Regions from separate parts of the Microcoleus sp. POL10_C6 genome, predicted to be linked through region 2. Evidence: riboswitches for the same ligand, from Rfam matches in the RefSeq annotation. Region 2 holds a riboswitch; the other holds the start of a gene.
The links. A riboswitch is a leader RNA that binds a small molecule or an ion and turns the genes downstream of it on or off. The one in region 2 is predicted to bind cobalamin.
Positions count from the first base shown of each region.

Region 1: another riboswitch for cobalamin. It lies ahead of QUA34_RS26225 (hypothetical protein); the one in region 2 lies ahead of QUA34_RS03505 (CbtB-domain containing protein).

Region 1 is NZ_JAUBRB010000069.1:1,094-6,222, forward strand. Features, by position in the region: gene QUA34_RS26210 (hypothetical protein) at 1-117, shown strand, start outside; gene QUA34_RS26215 (ABC transporter substrate-binding protein) at 211-1,632, shown strand; gene QUA34_RS26220 (Uma2 family endonuclease) at 1,849-2,427, shown strand; cobalamin riboswitch at 2,466-2,610, shown strand; gene QUA34_RS26225 (hypothetical protein) at 2,773-3,213, shown strand; gene QUA34_RS26230 (methyltransferase domain-containing protein) at 3,233-4,099, shown strand; gene QUA34_RS26235 (ABC transporter ATP-binding protein) at 4,335-5,129, shown strand, end outside.
Region 2 is NZ_JAUBRB010000004.1:58,663-63,791, forward strand. Features, by position in the region: gene QUA34_RS03485 (heavy metal translocating P-type ATPase) at 1-55, opposite strand, end outside; gene QUA34_RS03490 (heavy-metal-associated domain-containing protein) at 101-301, opposite strand; partial or broken gene QUA34_RS03495 (transposase) at 753-1,457, opposite strand; gene QUA34_RS03500 (Nramp family divalent metal transporter) at 1,467-2,771, opposite strand; cobalamin riboswitch at 2,940-3,082, shown strand; gene QUA34_RS03505 (CbtB-domain containing protein) at 3,101-3,298, shown strand; gene QUA34_RS03510 (hypothetical protein) at 3,444-4,634, shown strand; gene QUA34_RS03515 (vitamin K epoxide reductase family protein) at 4,704-5,129, opposite strand, start outside.

The DNA.
Region 1 (5,129 bases), on a different contig from region 2:
GCAATAAGCCACCTAAAACAGGCAGAGGCTATTTTCAAAACTAAAGGCTATGACGAGGAAGCAATGCAGGTTTTCCAACTTTGGGGCGCGCTCTATTGGGGACTTCTGGGAAAGTGAGGTTTAGATGGAATTTTCTCTTCCCAGGCTCTGCTGGGAATACTTACCCCGAGGTTCGGCCTCCAAACACTATCAAAATAAGGAGAAAAAATCATGTATCAAGATACTAACAAAAGAAACAGCCCGCCGCCCATTTTTTTTATTATTGTACTCGGCTTAATTGGGTTTGGCGCATACAAGTTCCTTCCCGGTTTATTGAATGCCAAAAGTTCAAATACATCTACACCGACAACGAGCGCATCGGGAGCGATCGCAAGTCGCATCAGTTTAGGAAATCGGCTATTGGTAACATCCCAAACAACAGCAGAAAAAAAAGCCGGCGTTGAAGCTTTTGTCAATGGAGATTACCAAGCAGCCGTCAAAAAATTTCAGGATTCGCTGCAACAAAATCGCAACGATCCCGAAACGATTATTTATTTGAATAATGCCATTATTTATTTGAATAAGACCCCAGCCAGCAATGGTTCCCCCTTAAAAATTGCTGTCAGCGTCCCCATTGGTAGCAACCCCAATGTCGCGCAAGAAATCCTTCGAGGTGTCGCCCAAGCTCAGGATGAAGTCAATAATAGCGGTGGCATCAACGGTGCAAAACTGCAAGTAGAAATTGTCAACGATGACAACAGTCCAGAAGTGGTCAGAGATGTTGCAAAAGCATTAACAAACGATGCAAGTATACTAGCAGTAATTGGACACAATGCTAGCAACGCATCTCTCGAAGCTGCTCCGATATATCAGCAAGAAAAACTGGTAATGGTAACACCGACTAGCTTTGCCAATAATCTATCAGGATTTGGCAGCTACATATTTCGGACAGTACCCAATATTAGCGTCATGGCTGCTCCCTTAGCAGAATATGCAGTCAAAACAGCAGGCAAAACTAATATTGCTATTTGTTACGACTCCCAAGCACCGGATAATATATCATTTAAAGATGAATTTGTGGCATCTCTTACTGCTGCTGGCGGCAAATTAGTTCCCACTGTTTGCGACTTTTCACTCCCTTCTTTTAATGCGGAAAATGCCCTCGCCGATGCTGTCAGCAAAGGTGCACAAGGATTGATGGTAGCGCCCCACATCGATCGCATTGACCGTGCGATTTCTCTGGCTCGCATCAATCGAGGCAAATTGCCACTCTACGGCAGCACTACGCTCTACACCTTTCAAACTTTAAAAGACGGACAAAAAGACGTTGACGGGCTTGTTTTGCCCGTTCCCTGGCATCCTGAAACTAATCCCGGTAGCCGTTTCCCAGAAAATGCCCGCCAGCGTTGGGGAGGAATTGTGAATTGGCGAACAGCAACGAGTTTTGACGCGACTCAAGCTGTGATCGCTGGCTTGCGGCAAAGCAATACGCGGGAAGGATTGCAACAAGCACTCAGAAATGCGAGTTTTTCGACAGCAGGAGCAAGCGAGGATGTGAAGTTTTTGCCCACGGGCGATCGGGCTGGTAAGCCGATTTTAGTGCAAGTTAAACAAGGAGGAAGCACTGGCTATAACTTTGTCCCGCTGCGGTAAGTTTGTTAAGTGCGATCGCGCTCACATCTTGCACATTCTCAATCAGCCTTTCAGGGGCGGGCCGAATGCCCAACCCCTACTCCCCACAATAAAATTCCCTCTTTGTGGAACAGGCATCTTGCCTGTTTTTTAGCATGATTAAAATCTATTTTTCTGTTGAACTACCCAAATTTTTAAGATAAAATGAAATGAGTAGATTAAAGGAGAGCGTTGTGTATGATCGCGCCAGTTGAAACCAAAACCTACACCGCTGAGGAATATCTAGAATTAGAAATCAATTCTCAGGATCGGCATGAATTTATCAATGGGGAGATTGTTCTGATGGCTGGCGGCACACCGGATCACAATGAAATTACCACTAATTTAGTTGTTGCGCTGAAACTGGCGTTAAAAGGGAAACCATATCGGACTTTCAGTTCGGATCAGCGGCTTTGGGTTCCGCAGCTTAATAATTATACTTACCCGGATGTGATGGTGGTAGCGCGCCCGATCGAACTGCACTCTGGACGGACGGATACAATTACGAATCCGCTGCTAATTGCTGAGGTGCTGTCTAAAGGTACTAGAGCTTACGATCGAGATGAAAAGTTTGCTGCTTATCGCACTATTCCTAGTTTTAAGGAATATTTATTAATCGACCAATATCGGCTACAGGTGGAGCAATATTCTAAAACAGATGCGAATAAGTGGATTTTTTCGGAATATAGCTGTATGGGCGATAGGCTGACTTTAACCTCTATTCCTGTGGAGATTTCGCTGGCAGATTTGTATGAAAATATTGAGTTTGGTGAATAGGCGGACGCTTTTTTGTCAAATATCCCCAATAGTGGTAATATTCCCGTATATCGATCGGCTCTGATGGAGAACAGCCATCAGACGCAAGGGGGAAAGTTCGGTGCGAATCCGGCGCTGTCCCGCAACTGTAATGAGATCGTTGGATCTCTGAGTCAGGATGCCCGCCGATTTGTTTACAATCATGTTTTTCATCTGCGAGGTATGGATGATGGTGAGTTTATTATTTTTTTTATTATTGGATTGGGGTTTTTTAACCGCAGATATCAGCAGATAAACACAGATGAACGCTGATGTAATTCGATTTGTGTTCTGAAGGGTATCTTATTTTAAGGGAAATGAAAAGAAATGCGAGTTGAAGATAGTGTTTGGCAGGGTAGTTTTGGCTACTGGCAAAACTTGTTTATTCACCAAAATATTTTGCCGATCGGGCATACTGCTTGGAATGGTTTTTTGCATCGAGGACGAGGCTTGGTTGCTTGCAAAATCAATACTCCCATTAATGGCTCGGTGAATTGGAGTGTAGATACTATAAAGTACGATTTGCAATTTATTTCCGACTTGGAGGCAACCGTTTATTTACAGCAACTAGAAATAGAGGAAAATACTGTTTCCAATCTGCTGCAAATCATTGCTAGTTATGAACCCAAGGAAGCAATTATTTTTTTGTCGATCGCCAACGGTCACATTGATATCAATTTGTTGCAAAAGTTGGCAATTTCTCCTGTTGAGTGCTATGAACAAGTATGCAAGCGCTGGGAAGAATTTCAACTCTGCCCTAAATCCTAAAACTTACTAAAATTTCCGAATGCCGCAGCCAAAATCAATCGAAATTTCCAAAGTAACTCGCTACCAAAATGCAGCGCTTAATTACTATTTGGGCCTGACAGATTCGCCCTACCTTCACTACGGCTATTGGGAAACCCTACCTGTGCCCGCTGACGAACTAACGATCGCCCGATTGCGCCTCGCTCAGCAAGCTTATACTGTAAAACTGTTGGATGCAATCCCCAAAGGCACTCATACGATACTCGATGTGGGCTGCGGGATTGGCGGAAATGCGGCTTATTTGCTCGATCGAGGTTTTGCAGTCGAAGGGCTCGCACCCGATCCGTTTCAACAGCAGCGCTTTCTTAAGTGTACGGGCGATCGGGCAATCTTCCACCTCACGAGGTTTGAAGACTTCAAAGCAACCCATTTCTACGATCTTATTCTCTTTAGCGAAAGTAGCCAGTATATGTCGGCTGTTGATATTGCTAACGGTGCCGCCAAAATCCTCAATCAGGGTGGCTACGTTTTGCTGGCTGATATGCTACGATCTGATGCTAATTATAAAGAGGGAATGTTCTCTAATTGTCATGTTGTTACGGAACTTCATGCAGCATTAAAGCAGGCTGGATTCACTTTAGTAAAAACTGAGGATATTTCCGCCCATATTTTGCCAACAATCGATTTGTATGTAGATACTTTCCGCCGATATGGACTAAATACAATGATCTATGTTGCAGATTTGATTGCGATAACAGTTCCGCCCGTCCACAAATTCCTGCGCTGGATATTTCGCCGCTGGTTCAAGAAGTTGGTGGTTGAAGGATTGGAGGCAAGTCAACTTTTTGAGCAACATCTCTGTTATGAAATGCAACTTTGGCAGTTGTCAAAATCTGATCTAGGCTGACACAAATATAGCAATTCAATTCTACATCCTTTGTAATTTTCTTACTCCCTCCCCTTGATAAGGGGAGGGTTGGGGAGGGGTAAAAAGTTGACGACTGCTGCAAGGATTGCTATAGAATGGAAATCGGTAATCGGTAATTAGTAATCATTCATCGGTAATCGGTAATTGGAGGCAGAGCCTCCGGGTATTTATTCCCAGGCAGAGCCAGGGAACAAGGCTATAACAAATAACAAATATGTCTCAATGGATTCTCGAATTCGATCGCACTTCCTACTCCTATCCCTGCGGTTCGCGAGTGGCAATTCAGGGTTTAAATCTAAAAGTCCCCGCTGGCAAACGGTGCGGGCTGATCGGTCAAAATGGCTGTGGCAAAACCACCTTTTTTCTGTTAGCAAATGGCTTGTATCAACCGCAACAGGGAATCATTAGCTGGCAAGGTGAACCCTTTAGCTACGATCGCAAATCTTTGATGCAACTGCGCCAACAAATCGGACTCGTCTTTCAAAATCCCGAACATCAATTAGTAGCTTCGACGGTAGAAGAAGATATTTCCTATGGATTGTACAATTTAGGCTTGAGAGAATCCGAAATTGCTCAACAGGTGCAACAGGCGATCGAGCAATTCGATCTAAGCGAACTCACCCGCGAACCAATTCACAATCTCAGTTTGGGCCAGAAAAAGCGGGTTTCCATCGCCGATATCATGGTTCTCAAGCCCAAACTGCTGCTGCTAGATGAACCTACCGCCTATCTCGATCCGCGTCACACCCGACAACTGATCGGTTTACTTCAACAAATTCACAGCGCTGGAACCACTATCCTTTTAGCAAGTCACGACCTCGATTTCATCTACCGCTGGGCTGATTGGGTGTTTGTAATGGATCGAGGAAAATTGATTTTAGAAGGAACACCGGAAACCGTTTTTGCTCAGCGGGATGTGTTGGAACAATTGCAACTTGGCGTACCACTGGCGATCGAGCTAATGGAGCAAATAAGGGCGATCGTTGAGAGAGATGGTAGCTCAAAAGTA
Region 2 (5,129 bases):
TACTTGCACAAGAGGCACAACTCATGCCTCGCAGTTTCATAGTGGCGTTTTCCATACAAAATCTCCTTATTTTCATCCTTAAAATGGGTCTGAGAAATCTTTAGTGACAGGTAACGGGATAACCTGCCACTGTAATTGCCTCTGTAATGGCGGCTTCAGATGCTTGAGTTTGGATATTGACCAGTTTGGTTTTGGGATCTGCCTGAACATTTGCGGCGGCATCTACTGTCTTGATGGCTTTGGTAATGGTTTCGCCACAAGCTGAACACGCCATGTTAGGGACTTTTAGCTGTAGTGTCATGGTTGTATTTTTCCTTTCCTTTGAGGGGTTAATCCTATCTTGCAGTATCCAGTCCACTGGAGTGTCAAGGGGGAATGAAAAGAAATTTTTGAGAACCTCTAAAAAGGAGAAATCAACACCCTGGACACCATGATCTGCTGTCTCTTGAATCCCTAGGGCGTGTTTTCAAAGTCGGTGTATCCTAGATTGGGGCGCCGATCGCACGCAGGGAGTCATGCTTCCCTTCAATCAAGGCCAAGTGTGGACCTGTCCCTTCTGCGCCAATACGGTTCAGTTAAGGGCTATGCAGTGCTTAAAACAATAAATACAGGAGGATTCATTATTATTCCAGTACCTCTGTGTTTAACTTGTTTAGAGCGAAATTTTGAGACAGGCTTTTTCACAACTCTTGGGTTGTTTCTATGAACCATTTCAGGTAGAAGTTGGTCAAGTATCTCTAAAGTTAACCAATTCAAAAGAAGAGAATTTCTTGTGGTTGTAACCGCTGGAATTTTGGCAGAGCACGACGAATCACTCGTAATGTTCCAGTAAAAGACAGACGCAATGGTGAAACACCGGCACTGCTTGCAGCTTGAAAAATTAATGACCGTACAGCTCTTCGGTCCTAGTAGTAAACCATAAATTTCTTGTACCACTTCTTTCGGTCTTTGAGAACGAATATGAGTTTTTCTTCCCAATAAATGTACTTTGACTTCATCAATAGTATTCTCGACTTCCCAACGTTGATGATATTCACAAGCAAGTGACTGGGCTGGAAATTTTTCAGCGTCCAACAAGCTCGTAATTAAACGATATCTAATTTGTGTGACTGGGTGTTCGGGAGCCTCAATTGTGTACTCAATTACTCTTACCTGTATGGGCTTAAATCTTTTTTTTCTTAGTTTGCCTGATGGATAAATCTTTCCTCAAATATGAACCATCATCTAATAGTGTTTGGTTTAAGAATTTAACGTTGGATGGAATTCGCACTCTTCTACTCACAACCTTTACTGACTGTAGCTTCTACCATCGCATAAGAATGTAAGCCTCTATCCCACATCAATAGCATTCCTGGCGTTACTGAGCGTAACAACTTTAACGCTCTTACTCTTTCTCCCATTTTATATGGACACATTAAGGCATCAAATATTAAATGTGTTCCTGCCTCTACCGCAATCGCAGATTACTAGAAAATAGTCTGCAATAACAGCCAACTATTTAATCCTACTATAATACTAGCCACTAACCAAGCTAAGGCTTTCAGCCAAAATGGATTCACAAACTCTCCCATTAAGTTGCGGTTTGAGGTAAACATTACCAAGGGAATTACTGCAAAGGGTAATTGCAAACTGAGAATCACTTGACTGAAAACCAGTAAATTAGTTGTACTGCCTTCACCAAACAAGATAATTACGATCAAAGCCGGCACAATTGCAATCAGTCGAGTCAGCAAGCGCCGCAACCAAGGTCGCAGCCGAAAATTTAGAAACCCTTCCATCACAATCTGTCCTGCTAAAGTTGCTGTCAAGGTTGAGTTCTGCCCCGAAGCCAATAAAGCAAAGGCAAAAATTGCACTAGCAGAACCCACACCCAGTACCGGAGAAAGCAGTTTGTAAGCATCTTGAATTTCTGCTACTTCTTGATACCCGGAAAAATGAAAGCTTGCAGCCGACAATATCAGAATTGCTGAATTAATAAACAAAGCTATTGACAGCGCTACGGTGGAATCAATTGTGCCAAATTTAATTGCTTCCCATTTTTTATCAGCAGTTTCTTCCCAAGAGCGAGTTTGCACGATCGACGAATGCAAGTAAAGATTGTGCGGCATCACAGTTGCCCCCAAAATACCCACCGCAATATAAAGCATTGCCTGATTTTGCAAAATCTCTAGGCTGGGAACATAACCGAGTAAAACTCCTCCGGCATCAGGTTTTGCAAAAATCATTTCTGCAATAAAACAACCGCCAATAATTGCAATAATCGTAATCACCAAAGCTTCGATATAACGAAAGCCTTTTCCTTGTAAAAATAATACCATTATTACATCTAGCGCAGTGATGCACACTCCCCAAACTAAGGGAATACCAAATAGCAATTGCAGTCCGATCGCACTTCCAACAAGTTCAGCTAAATCGCAAGCAGAAATAGCAATTTCACAAAGTATCCACAGCAAAAAACTGACTCGCGGACTGAAATAATCTCGACAAGCTTGTGCCAAATCTCGTCCCGTTGCCACTCCCAAACGCACGCAGAGTGATTGCAGCAAAATTGCCATCAAATTAGATAGCAAAATCACACTTAATAGCGCATAGCCAAACTTGGCTCCCCCCGCTAAGTCAGTCGCCCAGTTTCCGGGGTCCATGTAACCCACTGAAACCAAATATCCCGGCCCTGCGTAGGCCAGCATTTTACGCCAGAAACCTTTGCTGTTGGGAACGGGGACGCTGCGGTGGACTTCAGGAAGGCTGGGTCTGTTTTCGGGGTGAGTCATTGGTTTTATTGTTAAATAATTTTCATATTATTTTCATAATCTCACAAATTCTGTTAAATTTCATCAGTCGTATTGCTCAAAATCCGCCAAAGTTGCAAGAAATATGAAGTTGTGTATTTTTTATCTAACACTCCAGGTAATGTGAATGCAGCAACAGAATGTGTGATATGCTCTGAATATCAAATCGGTTCTGGTGAGGAACAGCCACCAGAGGTAACGGGGAAAGTTCGGTGTAAGTCCGGCACTGTCCCGCAACTGTGAAGGAGACAAGTTCTCCAAGTCAGGATGCCCGCCGATGCCCAAATTTACTTTATTCATCTGCGAGGTACATGATGACTACTCAATCTTCTTCTTCTTCGGTTTGGCAACAAACGGCACGGTTGACGCTTTCAACACCCGTGCAAGCGACGCTCTACATCTCCCTATGCGCTTTGACTGTCTGGACTGTTTACTTTACAACTTATCCCGCCGTCCATAACAAGGTACACTCTCTGCGCCACCACACTTTGATGGTTAGTTGTCACTAAACAAGATTGTTTTTATTTGAGATATTGCAGTGCGATTCGTTTAACCTGTTGGGGCGGGTAAACCTGCGAGCTTTCTCAGAGTGCAGACAGGTTAAATAAACCCGCCCCCACCCCGCGCGAGATTCCTTAAAAGTCCAGAATTAAAATGTCAAAATTAAAGTTTTCTGCGCTCATCAGTGCTGTCTGCATGATGAGTATCTTTTTCTATGGTTGGGTAGGGTTTTCGCAGTCTCCACAATCAACTGTGCGACTGACTTCTGAACCCCCAATCAGCCAGATTTTACCCTTTGAAGCCGAGGCAACTACACCTTTATCTCCAGTGTCGTTAAAGCTGCAAGCTTTAGATGCAGCGGGGATTCCTTTAGAGAATGCTCGAATTAGTTTGACAATTTTAACTCCGCCTAAAAATCATTGGTTTACCACCGATTTTCCGATCGTGGAGGGAACAAAGTTGCTGGATATAGAGGCTGTTGCAGCTAAAGGTGAGTTACAAATCCAGCAAATGCTGCCCATTAGGGGAAATTATCAATTGTTAGCAAAGGTGACTCCGATCGCAGAAAATGCTTTTACTCCTATTCAGCAAACTTTAACACTATCCGTGCCGGAAAACGGGGTGAGGTATCGCAATTTTGGGATTTTAGCTGTGATTTTGTTGGTTGTTGGGCTAGGTGGCGGCTTGGCGATTGGAGGAAAGCCCAAAATCCAAGCAGGAGAAATAGCGCCTGAAAGAGTGCGATTGCTGTTAAGTGGGGCGATAATAATTGCGATCGCTACCTTGTTATATGTTAATGTCAGTGCTGAAATTGCCCAGTCTGAGATGTCGATGCCAATGTCTCACATGACAGAATCTAAACCGACAGAAAAAACTAGCCCCATTGTGCAATCTCAGGGTTTACAGGTGCGACTTTCTGGAGATGTTAGTGCGACAGTAGGGAAAGCTGCTAATTTACAAGTTCAAGTCACCGATACCAAAACAAATCAGCCAGTCACAGATGTATTGTTCAATGTTAAAGTCACCCAACTCGAAAATGATTGGATTGCTTTTGCCTACAAAGGTGTCCCGGATGCAGCCGGAAAACTGATATGGCAAGAGCAGTTTTTTGATGGCGCACCTCACAAAGTAGAGGTAGAAGTTTCTCCCCAACCCAACGGGGCCCGTCAGTTTTCACCATTCCAGGTTTTACAAAGTATTGAAGTTGAGGGAGTCGCGCCTCCTCTTTCAGTGCGGTTGACTGTTTTAGCTTACTTTACAGGCATTGTAATCGCGGGGATGGCGATCGGATTTGGATTGCAGCGCCGTTTGCTTGGGCTGCGGGTGAGAGTAGGGCGCATTTAACCGGATTTCGGATAATTTAATTTAAGTGCGATCGACTATGATTAAGTCGATCGCCAGAAATCACTCTTGTCAACGTTCCTGATTTGAGAGCTCTTTAAATTCGCGAGTTCCCTGATAGCCAGATAAATCCGCTAACTCCTGCAAAGATTTTTGCCCTTGGTAAAACTTACCGTTAATTTCCCAAGTGGGAGTCCCTTGAATCTTCGCAGCTTCGCAAAGATCCCGCCGAGCATTTTTCCCTTGAGGATTGCACTCAATATAATTGATAATGCCCGCCGCTTCTTTGCCGAAACTTGCTTTCTGTGCTTGACAATGATCGCAGGTAAAAGAGCCGTACATTTTAGCACCCACTATTTTTAAATGCTGCGCTAAAGCAATTTCTGAAGTACCGGAAGATGTCGTAGTCTTGATGCTAGTCTCGTTAGCTGTACCGAGATTATTCACATCGGCATAAAGAGCCAGAGAGGAAATCAGCACTAACATAGACACCACAAT